DNA from 2 places in the Kosakonia sacchari SP1 genome. Region 2 is predicted to be linked to the other one. Evidence: riboswitches for the same ligand, from Rfam matches in the RefSeq annotation. Region 2 holds a riboswitch; the other holds the start of a gene.
What was found. Region 2 has a riboswitch for thiamine pyrophosphate ahead of thiB (thiamine ABC transporter substrate binding subunit). Riboswitches for the same ligand answer to the same signal wherever they lie in the genome.
Positions count from the first base shown of each region.

Region 1 (7,456 bases), 2.4 Mb from region 2:
CGTACCAGCGGCAGTTGCGGATTGCGCCAATCACTGCCAGGCTCGCCGCGCCGTTGCCGTGCACTTCACAATCCATGCCGAACGATTCCGCCAGGTTCGCTACTTTCAGCGTCGGCGAAATGCCGCCCACGCCGTTGGCTCCGGCACGCAGAATGTCGCAGGCACCCGCTTTTACCCAGTCGGCGCGGCTGTGGTGTTTCCCGCCGAGGCTTTCCGGCCCGATCACCGGAATCGACAGATTTTCCGCAAGCCACGCGTAAGAGGACATGCTCTCTTCTTCCATCGGTTCTTCGAACCAGGCGAAGTTGAGTTTTTCCAGCTCTTTGCCGATATAGAGCGCCTCGGTGCGGCTGTACCAGTGGTAGCCGTCAATCATCAGGTCGATATCGGGACCGACCGCCTCACGCACCGCCGCACAGGCTTTGACGTCCATTTTTGGATTCGGCGCGAATTTCACCGGCGGCATCCAGGTGTGTAACTTGATGGCTTTGTAGCCGCGCGCCACCAGTTTTTCCGCGAAAGCGGCGTATTCTTCCGGCGTCGAAAGCCCGCCCTCCAGTTCGTCACCGCACATGGTGCTGCCGTAAGCGGGCACTTTGTCGCGGTAGCCGCCAAGCAGCTTGTACACCGGCATATTGAGTTTGCGGCCAATCAGATCCCACAGCGCCTGTTCAACAAACGACAATGCGCGCTCGGTTAACTGATGTGCGCTGCCGCGCTGCCAGTGCACCAGATCCTGCCAGATTCGCTCGCGGTTAAACGGATCCTGCCCGACCATCACTTTGCGGAAAAAAGCGTTGAGCACAAACGGGCGCACCACTTCCGGCGGCGCGAAGGCGTAGCCTTTGCTGCCATCGTCTGCGGTGATCGTCAGCATCGCCATTTTGGCCTGCGTTTCCGGCCCCGGGTGCGAGTGCCCTGCGCTGTCGGAAACGCGGCGCGTGGGATGCTGAAAGACGGTGACATTGACAGATTCAATTTTCATTACAGATCCTTGGTATTTTTGAAAAGCCGTTTCACAAGAAAATATATGCACAAAAATACACCGCATCCTCGGACAATTTCCGCTAAGCGGCCGCCATTTTTTGGGCATGCGCACGACGGTGCGTGACGTTTTTCACAAAAGGTTACGGAAATGTGATGAGGATCGGGAAGGGAATTGAGCAGAAATGAAATGCCGTTTTTAGTTTACCCTCCCCGCCGGGGAGGGTAATGGCGCATCAGGCAATGGTCACTTTCTCGTCAAGATAGACATCCTGCACGGCGTTAATCAGCTTCACGCCGTCGGCCATGGTTTTCTTAAACGCTTTACGGCCAAGGATCAGTCCCATGCCGCCCGCGCGTTTGTTGATAACCGCCGTACGAACGGCGTCGCCGAGATCGGTATCACCGCCCGCCGCGCCGCCGGAGTTAATCAGCCCGGCACGGCCCATGTAGCAGTTCGCCAGCTGGTAACGCACCAGGTCAATCGGGTTGTCGCTGGTCAGCTTGCTGTAAACGCGCTCGTCGGTGTAACCGAAATTCACCGCTTTGTAGCCGCCGTTATTTTCCGCCATTTTCTGCTTCACAATATCCGCGCCAATGGTGGCGGCAATGTGGTTCGCCTGGCCGGTTAAATCGGCGGAAACATGATAATCAACGCCATCTTTCTTGAACGCCGAATTACGCAGGTACGCCCACAAGACGGTGACCATGCCAAGTTCATGCGCGCGTTCAAAGGCGGCGGATATCTCCTCAATCTGGCGGCGAGACTCCTGCGAGCCGAAGTAAATTGTCGCCCCGACGGCGACCGCGCCCATATTGAACGCCTGCTCGACGCTGGCATACAGCGTCTGGTCATATTCGGTGGGGTAGCTGAGCGTTTCGTTGTGGTTCAGTTTGACAAGGAAGGGAATGCGGTGCGCGTAACGGCGCGAAACCGACGCCAGCACGCCGTAAGTGGATGCCACGCAGTTACAACCCGCTTCAATCGCCAGCTCGACAATGTTCTTCGGATCGAAGTAAAGCGGGTTGGCGGCAAACGACGCGCCCGCCGAGTGCTCGATGCCCTGGTCGACCGGCAAAATAGACAGATAGCCCGTGCCCGCCAGCCGCCCGTGGTTATACAGCGTCTGCATATTTCGCAGCACCGCTGGCGGGCGGTTGTTGTCGACCATCACGCGATCCACATAATCGTGTCCTGGCAAATAAAGCTGGTCAGCGGGGATGGTCATACAACGGTGTTGCAGAAGGCTGTCGGCGTCTTTGCCAAGTAACTGCACAATATCAGTCATAGCTATGCTCCCGTAAGCTTCGCGCAAAGCGAATTGGATTATCCTTACCTGCCTGACGGCAGGCAGAGATAAGCCTGGTTCTCTCTCGTCAGATTTTCCACCATTGCAACTTTTTTCAGCATAATCTGCTGGCACGTTTCGTATACCGGTTTACCACCACTGGTGAAAGTGATGTACCGGGCCAATGCCGTGCCCCACTTCCAGCGTATCCGCCTGCGCCAGCGCCGCCGTTAACCACTGTTTTGCTTCCACCACGGTGGATGCCCAGTCGTTATGGCGCGGGCGCAGCGCCGCCAGCGCGGCGGAGAGCGTGCAGCCCGTGCCGTGGGTATTTTTCGTTTTCACGCGCGGGGTGGTAAAGCGCAGCGCCCCGTCGCGGGTAAATAGCCAGTCCGGGCTTTCAGCGTCATCCAGATGGCCGCCTTTCATCAACACCGCTTCGCAGCCGAGCGCCAGCAGCGCTTCGCCCTGCGCATGCATCTCCTGTTCGCTGCGGGCATGTGGCTCATCAAGCAGCGCGGCGGCTTCCGGCAAATTAGGCGTAATAAGTGAAACCTGTGGCAGCAAATGCTGACGCAGCGCAGCGACCGCTGAGGGCGATAACAGCGGGTCGCCACTTTTGGCGAGCATCACCGTATCCAGCACCACATTGCGTACCTGGTAGCGACGCAGTCGCTCCGCGACCGCTTCAACAATGTCCGTTTCCGCCAGCATGCCGATTTTGGTGGTGTCGATACGCACGTCGCTGAGCACGGAATCAAGCTGCGCGGCGACAAAGTCGGGTTCAATGCGATACACCGACTGCACGCCACGGGTGTTTTGCGCCACCAGCGCGGTGATCACCGAACAACCGTATGCGCCCAGCGCCGAAAAGGTTTTCAGATCCGCCTGAATACCCGCCCCACCGCTGGGGTCGGTACCAGCAATGGTTAACGCGTTGATGCGTTTCATGCATTGCCTCCCAGCGCGTACAGCGCATCCAGAAAGGCGGGAACAAAACTGCCCGGTCCGGTGCTTTTCGCGCAGGCCAGGCTACCGGCTTGTGCCATAAACGCGCAGGCCGCGGCGACATTCTCCAGCTTATCGCCCGGCAGCGCGCAACTGGCAGCCACCACCGCCGAGAGTGCGCAGCCGGTGCCAACCACGCGTGTCATCAGCACATCACCGCCGGTGACCAACAGCACGCGCGGGCCATCAGTGATGTAATCCACTTCGCCGCTTACCGCGACAATCGCCCCGCTTTGCCGCGCCAGCGCCTGCGCCGCAGGCAGTGCCGCGCTGGCGGTGTCGGTGGTATCCACGCCGCGCCCGCCTGCGCTCATACCGGCCAGCGCGAGGATTTCCGAAGCATTCCCCCGGATCGCCGCCGGGCGCAGCGCCAGCAGTTGCTGGCAGAATTCCGTGCGTAGCGTGAGCGCACCAACGGCGACGGGATCAAGTGTCCAGGGTTTATGTGCGGCATTCGCGCTCTCCACCGCCAGACGCATAGCTGTGGCGCGATCGCGCGTCAAAGTGCCCACATTGATGAGCAGCGCATCGGCGATAGCGCTGAACTGCGGCGCTTCTTCGCTATCAATCACCATCGCGGGTGATGCGCCAAGCGCCAGCAGCACGTTAGCGGTAAAGGTTTGTACGACGTCATTGGTCATACAGTGCACCAGGGGAGAACGGCGGCGGAATTGCTGTAACGCATGTGCGAGTTGCACACGATCAAGCAGGTCAGGTTGCATGGTTTCGCTCCTGCCCGGCGTGAAGAAGGGATGCCGGGCAGGCATCTGACTTCCCTACGCTGGCATTATCCAGATCAGGTGGTACGGGTATTTCTCAGCCTTCACAAAGAAGGGCACCCCGAGTCATTTAAAACAAATTCAACTACTTGCGATTAACGTCCCGTTAATCCCTGTTCAGGATCATGCCAGCGGGAAGCCAAAGACACAACCCTTAAAAATGCACTGTGTCCCAACTTGGGTCCCAAGTTGTGGCTCACAACGGTAAACTTCAAATACAAAAAAGGCCGGGTTTCCCCAGCCTCAAGAGCACCATTGAAGGCGATTTCACAACCCTACTTACCTAGGTATGCTCTTACTTTAGCGGTGCCATTACCGACAGCCTTGACAGCAGCCCTGAGCTGAGATTCAGTAACACCCAATGCTTGGGTCCAATACTTCACTTCCCAAGATTCACTCAAATTGATGAAATTTTTATCTTCCGGCTGCCGACGCTGTAAGTTATCTACCATTTGATATGTCCTGAGTATCACAGGCTTATGCCTGCAAAATGGTTATATTGCTTTGCATAGCCACTGTAAATGTTCAAGTTTCACACAATTGATACTGATCATAGAACCAGTAGAAAACATTTATCGAACTTGCTTAATCTGCCGTTTCGCTACTACTATAACCACTATATATTGTGGTTTTCATGATAGATATACAATATATCCCATCACTCATACTGTGAATAGGTGTTCCAATGGCAAAGAATGATAAACAATCTTCTAATGATGTAGCTCATCTGGCAGCAGAGATCCTTAACGACCCAAACGCCTCTGCAATTCAGAAAAGTTTAGCTGGATCTGTATTGTCCCAGACGGGCACTAAAAACCAGACTGGCGCTGATATGGAAGCAAAAGCATCCGCAGCATTGAAGAATCCGCGCTCCAGCGATACGACAAAAACGTTAGCTGGTTCGGTTGTTTCTCAATCAAATAAAAAGCGTTAAAAAAAGCCGGGATTGACCCGGCTCTTATCCCTCCCCAAATTGTGGGGTCATGATCAAAGAGTGCCCTTCTGTGCTCTTCTGGAAATATATCTCCACAGTTTTGGGACAGTTGCCAGGCATGGTAACCAGACCTCCAAATGAGAATGTTTATTATTAGCAAATATCCAAAGGGCGACCCGAAGAGACTCTCTGTACGCGCCGCTGTGGCTACTTCTCCCCTCTCCCTATAGAATCACATTACCTACCACATGCATCGCCTCAGAGGCGTTAGAAGCCGCTTATATTGAGCATTGTAAAAACGATAATGGAGAAAGGCCTAACTTGGTCACTATTTGGACAGACATTTAACATAATGGTCCTTATGCGTATATTTTTAACATCCACGCAACAGGTTAGACCTGAACTCTTTTAGGTAGTACGCCTCCCCGGCGCTGTGTATGCTTCATAACTGTATATCTTCCCCTCCCTCCGGGCCACATTCTACATAGTAAACTGTAAATCTGATCCGCCTGTGAGTAACGTCACTCTCCTGTGGATAACTCCCACGCACTAACCCCAAAAACCACCCTTTCGAGGTTTCCGCCTCTTTAGGCCCTTTCTTGCGGCAAAAATACAAAAAGGGTTTAGGGTGGTGGCTACCGCCCGGCGAAGATGGGAATCAATCTCAAATGATAATTTGTATCATTTGATACAGGAATTTTCTCCCAAGAAAAAATTTTATGGCGGAGCCAGTAAAATGTTACACACCACGACTTTGTAATTATAATTTAATCACAAATAAATCAAATACATAAAGATACTGAGGGAGTCCCATCTATGCACGATTGTTTAGTTTGCAACCTCAATTACCCCGGTTTCTTTGGCACATACCGCGCATTTAAAACGATTTGTTAGAGGGTATTTACAGGCAATAAAAAGGCTCCCACCAGGGGAGCCTTTCTTGTATGGGCCTTAGTTCTGGCCCCCTTGCATCAGCATATTGAATGCAAATTGTTGATTATTCTCCACCTCAGATTTAACGAGATCTTTAATTTTACCCTCCCGAACTTGGACGTTCACGTTAACATTCAAAGGTTGCTGGAGCCACGCTGGTGGCGTCATTAGCGGATTGCCTACCGTATCAACTTTAAGTTGTGGAGGCGTAATCGTTGGTGTAGGCGGAACATAACCCGGATTGGAGTAAGAACTTACCCAGCCATCGGTTTTGTCCGCTGGTTTGGCAAAGTCTGGGTTGGTTGGGAGGTCTGGGCTATGGATGAAATCCCACATTTTACCCAGCGGGCTATCTTTCTTCAGATTGCCTCCGGCTGTGGTGTCCTGCCCATACATGGCGTCGTTAGCGTCCATGACTTTATCCCAGGCATAATCCCCACCTACCGAACCGATCGCAGTGGCCCAGCCCACTGCACCGCCCCCCAGTGCTGCAAACTTGCCAAACTTGCCGACTTTTGGCCCACGGCCTGTTTTGGTCGGTTTATCTTTGCCCTTGCCGTCCGGCCCTTCCCCACCAGATCCGCCAGTCGTAGCAGCTTCAATGCCACCAATAGCGGCGATCCCTTTCATGACCCCCAACAGCTTTGTAAGCGGGTTGAGCATGGTCAACAACCATTTAAAGGCCCCGCCCAACTTCCAGATAGAGCCAGCGAACAGAGCCACCCCTGCGGCGTAAGCTGCCATTTCACCAAAGGCTTTAAGCTGCTCACCAGAGATACCCATCTTGCTGGCGTAAAACTCAATGATCCGGGCAACCAAAACAACGGTATCGTGAAGCTCTAAGAATGCATCAGTTGCACCCTCTACAATCTGCCCCGCGATATGTCCGAAGAATTCCAGCGTATCACCGGATCCATCGATAGCGGCAGAAATAGAGTTAAACATGGTGGTCAATGAGTTACCGAAACCCGAAGTGAAGAATATGTTCATTGCATTCTGGACCGAGGTCTGTAGACGCTGCCACGCTGCACGTGGACTGACCCCGCCCCGGTAGACGATCCTGCCCTATAGTTTGAGCATAGGAGGAGCGTATGGGCACACCACGATTTACACCTGAATTTAAGGAAGAAGCCGTCCGTCAGATAACGGAACGCGGTTATTCCGTCGCCGAAGTTTCTGACCGGCTGGGCGTTTCAGCACACAGTCTCTATAAGTGGTTACGGGCTATTAAACCCGATAACAGCGAGCAGCATGCCCGTGATTTACTGGAAGCGAAAAGCGAGATCCTGAAGCTCAGGGCCCAACTGAAGCGCACTGAGGAAGAACGGGACATACTGAAAAAGGCCGCGCGGTACTTTGCAAGGGAGCCCGACTGAAGTACCGCTTTATCAATGAGCACCGCACTGTATGGGGTGTCATGACGATGTGTCGGGTGTTGTGCGTTGCCCGGGCCGGGTTTTATGCGTGGCTGCATAACCCGGTCTCCGCGCGGGATAAAGATAACCAGCGTCTGCTGACGCTTATCCGTG
Region 1 covers NZ_CP007215.2:1,699,969-1,707,424, reverse strand. The annotation lists gene C813_RS31075 (mandelate racemase family protein) at 1-985, opposite strand, end outside; gene fbaB (class I fructose-bisphosphate aldolase) at 1,221-2,273, opposite strand; gene thiD (bifunctional hydroxymethylpyrimidine kinase/phosphomethylpyrimidine kinase) at 2,424-3,224, opposite strand; gene thiM (hydroxyethylthiazole kinase) at 3,221-4,003, opposite strand; TPP riboswitch at 4,038-4,134, opposite strand; gene C813_RS31055 (DUF3606 domain-containing protein) at 4,336-4,512, opposite strand; gene C813_RS46340 (hypothetical protein) at 4,746-4,994, shown strand; gene C813_RS47505 (hypothetical protein) at 5,946-6,917, opposite strand; one part of gene C813_RS31035 (IS3 family transposase) at 7,019-7,265, shown strand; one part of gene C813_RS31035 (IS3 family transposase) at 7,265-7,456, shown strand, end outside.
Region 1: another riboswitch for thiamine pyrophosphate. It lies ahead of thiM (hydroxyethylthiazole kinase); the one in region 2 lies ahead of thiB (thiamine ABC transporter substrate binding subunit).

Region 2 (7,456 bases):
ATAACGATCGCCTGAATCCGGGTGAACGTTGCGCATCAACCAGTAACCGTAACTTTGAAGGCCGCCAGGGCCGCGGCGGCCGCACGCATCTGGTCAGCCCGGCGATGGCTGCTGCTGCCGCCGTGACCGGCCATTTCGCTGATATTCGCAGCTTGTAAGGAGAACAACCATGGCAGAGAAATTTACCCAACATACCGGCCTGGTGGTTCCGCTGGATGCCGCGAATGTGGATACCGACGCGATTATTCCGAAGCAGTTTTTGCAGAAGGTTACGCGCACCGGTTTTGGCGCCCATCTGTTTAACGACTGGCGTTTTCTGGATGACAAAGGCCAACAGCCGAACCCGGAGTTCGTGCTGAACTTCCCACAATACAAAGGCGCGTCGATTTTGCTGGCGCGGGAAAACTTCGGCTGCGGTTCGTCACGTGAACACGCGCCGTGGGCGTTGACTGATTACGGTTTCAAAGTGGTGATTGCGCCAAGTTTCGCCGACATTTTCTACGGCAACAGCTTTAACAACCAACTGCTGCCGGTAACGTTGAGCGATCAAGAAGTGGATGAGCTCTTTACGCTGGTGCAGAGCAATCCGGGCATTACCTTTGAAGTGGATCTGGAAGCCCAGGTAGTGAAAGCGGGCGGGAAGTCTTACAGCTTCTCGATTGACGCCTTCCGCCGCCACTGCATGTTGAACGGTCTGGACAGCATTGGTCTGACATTACAACACGACGATGCCATCGCCGCTTACGAAAACAAACAGCCCGCTTTTATGCGCTAGTGCATACAAGGCCCGGTCTCCGGGCCTTTTTCGCTTACACATCTTTAACGCGGCTGGTCAGCCACAGCGTTACCACCGAAATCGCCGCAATGCCGATATAAACCGCGCCGTGACCATAGCTTTGCGCCAGCGCGCCCTGAATCACCCCGGCTAGGATCACACCGGTCGAAATACTGTTGGTAAATAGCGTTGTCGCCGAACCTGCCCGCCCTGGCATTAGATCCTGAAACCACAACATGCCAATCCCGGCGATAATGCCGATAAACACCGCATTAAACAGTTGCAGGGAAAGTAACGCCGTCTGGCTGTGGAAAAAAATCAGGCCGATGTAGAACAGCACACCCGCCGCGACAGCGGTGACCATCATGCGCCGTTTGCCAATACGTTTAACAAAAAATCCTGCCAGGATCATCGCTGGGATCTCCAGCCCTGCCGCTGTACCCATTAAAATCCCGGCCAGTTTGTTGGGCAACCCTAATTCCAGGCTGATCCACAGCGGCATATCAATGATGTACATGGTGTTGCAGGTCCACATCAGCGTGGAGGCAATAAACAGCATGCGTACATTTTTATCGCTCCAGCCGCTGACCTGCGTCACCGCCACGTCGGCGGGTTGTTCAACACGCGCCACCGAAGGCAACCAGAACGCCACCAGCACCAGGCTGATAACAAAAATCCCGGCGGCAATGGAAAACATAGCGGTAAAGCCATAATTCAGCGCCAGCATAAACGCCAGCGGTGGGCCAATCACCCACGCCAGCGAGAGTTGCGCACGCATGACAGAACTGAACATCACCACTTCGCGTGCGGAACTGTCCGCATACTCGCGCGCCAGTGCGAAAAGCTGCGGCATGGCGGTATTTGCCAGCGACGCCAGCAGCACACCGCAGGTGATAAGCGTCAGATAGTGGCGGTTAAAGGCGAATAACAGCGCATTGCCCACTGCCATCAGGCAACAAAAGAGGATCAACTTGCGCCTGTCGCCCTGGTTGTCGGATCGTTTTGCCAGCCCAAGGCTGACAGCGATCCCGGCAATGGCGTTGACGGTATAAAACAGCCCGACCCAGAACGGCTCAGCACCCACTTCCCGGCTCAGAAACAGGCTGAGCGTCGGTGCCTGTAGCGCTCCGGCAACTCCCATCATAAAGGCGACGATCATAAAAGCGACGTAAACGCCATTAAGGCGGCGTCCCATCGTCATTAACCAGAGCATGGAGATTTCCTTGTTAAAACGGGAAAAAGTGAAAGCCTAAAAGGCGCCCGCCAGCATAAACGAAAAAAGCCAGCAAAAAACGTTTTGCTGGCGGGTGCATTCGCACTTAATACTCAGTCACACATAATGTCGGCGATTCAGTCCTTCGAGACCGGCGTTGTCACTTCCCACTGCATCAGCTCTTCCAGCATTTTCAGGCGCTGGCGTGCGCTCAGACGAGCGAGCCAGCCCGCATCCTGCGTGGCGCGAAAATAGTCCAGATAAAACCGTCGTAGGGATGATCTCTGCATATGACCTCCTCGCTTTCATCGCAGAGAAGTATTGGCTTAATATAGGGATAAATAAATTGCTGAGTTTTCATCAGGAGTTCCCCTTTTATGTCGTCCGGCCGCCTGCAACAACAGTTCATCCGTCTGTGGCAATGCTGCGATGGGAAGTCACAAGAAACCACACTCAACGAGCTGGCGGAGCTGCTTAGCTGTTCTCGCCGCCACATGCGCACCTTGCTTAACACCATGCAGGCGCGCGGCTGGCTGACATGGGATGCGGAAGCCGGCCGCGGCAAACGTTCGCGGCTCACCTTCCTTTATACCGGCCTTGCACTCCAGCAACAGCGCGCCGAAGACCTGCTGGAGCAGGATCGTATCGATCAACTGGTGCAACTGGTCGGTGATAAAAAGGCGGTGCGTCAGATGCTGGTTTCGCATCTCGGCCGCAGTTTTCGCCAGGGGCGACATATCCTGCGGGTGCTTTACTACCGTCCACTGCGTAACCTGCTGCCAGGTAGCGCATTGCGTCGTTCCGAAACCCATATAGCGCGACAAATCTTCAGTGCGCTAACGCGCATAAATGAGGAAAACGGGGAACTGGAAGCGGATATTGCTCACCACTGGAAGCTGATTTCCCCTTTGCACTGGCGATTTTATTTACGCCCCGGCATTCATTTTCACCATGGCCGCGAGCTGGAAATGAGCGATGTGATTGCTTCTCTGGAGCGCGCCACCGCCCTGCCGCTCTATTCGCACATCTACGAAGTACTCTCACCGACGCCCTGGACGCTGGATATTCATCTCAGCCAGCCAGATAACTGGCTACCGTGGTTGATGGGTCATGTGCCCGCCATGATTTTGCCGCGTGAATGGAACACGATGAGCAACTTCGCCAGCCAGCCGATTGGCACCGGCCCTTACGCGGTGACGCGCAATACCACTAACCAGCTAAAAATCCACGCCTTTGATGACTACTTCGGCTTTCGTGCCTTGATCGATGAAGTCAACGTCTGGGTGTTGCCGGACCTGAGCGATGAACCGACCAGCGGCCTGACACTTGAAGGGCCAACCGACGGCGAAAAAGCGGTGGAAAGCCGCCTCGAAGAGGGCTGTTATTACCTGCTGTTTGATGCGCGTTCCAGCCGTGGCGCGAATCCGGCGGTCAGAGAGTGGGTCAGCCATGTGCTCTCGCCCACCAATCTGTTGTGGCACGCCAATGAGCAGTATCAGCGTTACTGGTTCCCGGCTTACGGCCTGCTGCCGCGCTGGCACCATGCGCGCCCCGGCAGCGGTGAGAAACCGGCCGGTCTGGAAACGCTCACCATCACCTTCTACCGCGAACACAATGAGCACGAAGCGCTTGCCCGCACCATGAGCACGCTGCTGGCCGAACACGGCGTGAAGCTTATCGTGCAGGAAGTGGATTATGACGAATGGCACCGGGGCGAAGCCGGGAGCGATATCTGGCTCAACAGCGCCAATTTCACGCTGCCACTGGATTTTTCGGTGTTCGCCAACCTCTACGAAGTGCCGCTGCTACAGCACTGTATTCCGCTCGACTGGCAGGCGGATGTAGCAAAATGGCGCAACGGGGAGATGAATCTTGCCGTCTGGTCGCAGCAGTTGCTCGCCAGTAAAGCCATCGTACCGCTGATCCACCACTGGCTGAGGATTCAGGGACAGCGCACCATGCGCGGGCTGCGCATGAACACGCTGGGCTGGTTCGACTTTAAATCCGCCTGGTTTGCGCCACCGGATCCATAAGGCTTTCGCATTTTTTACCAAATCATTACAATAGCGGCGTTCTCAACGGGGTGCTGCGCCATGCGCGTGTGCTGAGAAATACCCGTCGAACCTGATCCGGATAACGCCGGCGAAGGGATTTGAGGCTGACTCTCAAAATCCTTTGCCACCCATTTTGAGGTGCAAAGTGTTAAAAAAATCACTGCCGTTCCTGCTGCTGATCGCAGCGCCTGTTTTTGCAAAACCCGTTCTGACCGTTTACACCTACGACTCCTTTTCTGCTGACTGGGGGCCAGGGCCTGCGGTAAAAAAAGCCTTTGAAAGCGACTGCAACTGCGAGCTGAAATTCGTGGCGCTGGAAGATGGCGTTTCGCTGCTTAACCGCCTGCGCATGGAAGGCAAAAACAGTAAAGCCGACGTGGTGCTGGGGCTGGATAACAACCTGCTTGAAGCTGCGACACAAACCAAACTGTTCGCCAAAAGCGGCGTCGCTACCGATGCGGTTAACGTGCCGGGCGGCTGGAAGAACGACACGTTTGTACCGTTCGACTACGGCTGGTTCGCGTTTGTCTACGATAAAAATAAACTGAAAAACCCGCCGAAAAGCCTGAAAGATCTGGTCGAAAGCGATCAGAAATGGCGCGTTATCTATGAAGATCCACGTACCAGCACGCCAGGCCTCGGCCTGCTGCTATGGATGCAGAAAGTCTATGGCGACAACGCGCCGCAAGCGTGGCAGAAACTGGCGGCCAAAACGGTCACCGTCACCAAAGGCTGGAGCGAAGCTTACGGCTTGTTCCTGAAAGGGGAAAGCGACCTGGTACTGAGCTACACCACCTCTCCGGCTTACCACATTATTGAAGAGAAGAAAGATAACTACGCGGCGGCGAATTTCAGCGAAGGTCACTATTTGCAGGTGGAAGTTGCCGCCCGTACCGCAGCCAGTAAACAGCCGGAACTGGCGGAAAAATTCCTGAAATTTATGGTGTCACCCGCGTTCCAGAACACTATCCCGAGCGGTAACTGGATGTACCCGGTGAGCAATGTCGCTTTACCGGCAGGCTTCGACCACCTGGTGAAACCGCAAACCTCGCTGGAATACTCTTCGCAGGAGGTAGCGAACCAGCGCGCAACATGGATTAATGCATGGCAACGCGCCGTCAGCCATTGATTGCTGGCTGGCTGCTGCCCGGCCTCACCGCCGCCACGTTGATGGTGGCGGTGGCGCTGGCCGCATTTCTGGCGCTGTGGCAAAACGCCCCGTTCAGCGGGCTGGCTGATTTTTTACAAGACAGCTACCTGTGGCATGTGGTGCGTTTCTCCTTCTGGCAGGCGTTTCTCTCCGCGCTGCTCTCTGTCGTACCGGCGATTTTCCTTGCCCGCGCGCTCTATCGGCGGCGTTTCCCTGGTCGTCTCGCCTTGCTACGCCTGTGCGCCATGACGCTGATCCTGCCGGTGCTGGTCGCCGTGTTCGGCATTCTCAGTGTGTATGGTCGCCAGGGCTGGCTGGCAACGCTCTGGCACGCGCTTGGCGTGGAGTGGACATTCTCGCCGTATGGCTTACAGGGCATTCTGCTGGCGCACGTCTTTTTTAATTTGCCGATGGCCTCGCGCCTGCTGCTACAAACGCTGGAGCAGATCCCTGGCGAGCAACGGCAACTGGCCGCACAGCTTGGTATGCGCGGCTGGGCATTCTTCCGTTTTGTCGAATGGCCGTGGTTACGTCGTCAGATCCCGCCAGTCGCCGCGCTGATTTTTATGCTCTGCTTCGCCAGTTTCGCCACCGTGCTGTCGCTGGGTGGCGGGCCGCAGGCTACCACCATTGAACTGGCAATCTACCAGGCGCTCAGCTTCGATTTTGATCCCGCCCGCGCGGCAATGCTGGCGCTGATCCAGATGATCTGCTGCCTCGGGCTGGTGCTACTGAGCCAACACATGAGCAAAGCGATCGCCGTGGGCAGTCATCAGATTACTGGCTGGCGCAACCCGGAAGATCGGCTGTTCAGCAAGACCGCAGATATCATATTGATTGGGCTGGCTTTGTTATTACTGCTGCCGCCGTTGCTGGCGGTGATTGTCGATGGCCTCAATCTGAGCCTGGTGAAAGTGCTGGCCGAGCCTGTGTTGTGGCAAGCGGTATGGACATCACTGCGCATCGCTCTGGGCGCGGGGCTATTGTGTGTCGTGCTGACCATGATGCTGTTGTGGAGCAGCCGGGAGTTACGCGCGCGCCAGCTAACCATGGCTGGGCAAGCGCTGGAAATCAGCGGCATGCTGATCCTCGCGATGCCGGGGATCGTGCTAGCGACGGGCTTCTTTCTGCTGCTCAATAACAGCATTGGCCTGCCCACTTCCGCCGATAGCATCGTCATTTTCACCAATGCGCTGATGGCCATTCCTTATGCGCTGAAAGTGCTGGAAAACCCAATGCGCGATCTGACTTCCCGCTACAGCATGTTGTGCCAGTCGCTGGGAATGCACGGTTTTCAGCGCCTGCGCGTGGTCGAACTGCGCGCGTTGAAACGCCCGCTGGCCCAGGCGCTGGCGTTTGCCTGCGTGCTGTCGATTGGCGATTTCGGCGTGGTCGCCTTATTTGGTAATGACGACTTTCGCACGCTACCGTTTTATCTCTATCAGCAGATTGGGTCGTACCGCAGCCAGGATGGCGCAGTGACCGCGCTCATCTTGCTGCTGCTGTGCTTTTTCTTATTCACCGTGATTGAAAAACTTCCGGGCCGCCATGCTAAGACTGACTGATGTCACCTGGCTTTATCACCATCTGCCAATGCGCTTTCCCCTCTCTGTTACCCAGGGCGAGCAGATTGCCGTTCTCGGCCCAAGCGGCGCGGGAAAAAGCACGCTGCTAAATCTGATTGCCGGGTTTCTCACCCCCGCCAGCGGCACAATCACCATCGCGGGCGAGGATCACACGCACACGACGCCCTCGCAGCGCCCGGTATCGATGCTGTTTCAGGAAAATAACCTCTTTACTCATCTCACTGTGCGGCAAAACATCGGGCTGGGGTTAAACCCGGGTCTGAAGCTGAATAGCGACCAGCAGCATAAACTTGAGCAAATCGCCGAAACGATGGGGCTGGAATCACTGCTGGCGCGCCTGCCGGAGCAACTTTCCGGCGGTCAGCGTCAACGCGTGGCACTGGCGCGCTGCCTGGTGCGTGAACAGCCGGTGTTACTGCTTGATGAACCGTTTTCCGCACTCGACCCGGCGCTGCGCCAGGAGATGCTCGCGCTGGTGCAGGATGTGTGCCGACGCCAGCAGTTAACGCTGTTGATGGTGTCGCACAGTGTGGAGGATGCGGCGCGGATTGCCGAACGTTCGCTGGTGATTGCCGACGGGCGCATTGCCTGGGATGGCAACACGGACGAGCTGCTCAGCGGCAAATCGTCCGCGTCTGGTTTGCTGGGTATTCGCGGTCAGTGACCGCGAACAACATC
Region 2 covers NZ_CP007215.2:4,061,910-4,069,365, forward strand. The annotation lists gene leuC (3-isopropylmalate dehydratase large subunit) at 1-158, shown strand, start outside; gene leuD (3-isopropylmalate dehydratase small subunit) at 170-775, shown strand; gene C813_RS42185 (sugar efflux transporter) at 810-1,988, opposite strand; gene sgrT (glucose uptake inhibitor SgrT) at 2,126-2,278, opposite strand; gene sgrR (HTH-type transcriptional regulator SgrR) at 2,366-4,021, shown strand; TPP riboswitch at 4,058-4,157, shown strand; gene thiB (thiamine ABC transporter substrate binding subunit) at 4,188-5,171, shown strand; gene thiP (thiamine/thiamine pyrophosphate ABC transporter permease ThiP) at 5,147-6,757, shown strand; gene thiQ (thiamine ABC transporter ATP-binding protein ThiQ) at 6,741-7,442, shown strand; gene C813_RS42210 (DedA family protein) at 7,436-7,456, opposite strand, start outside.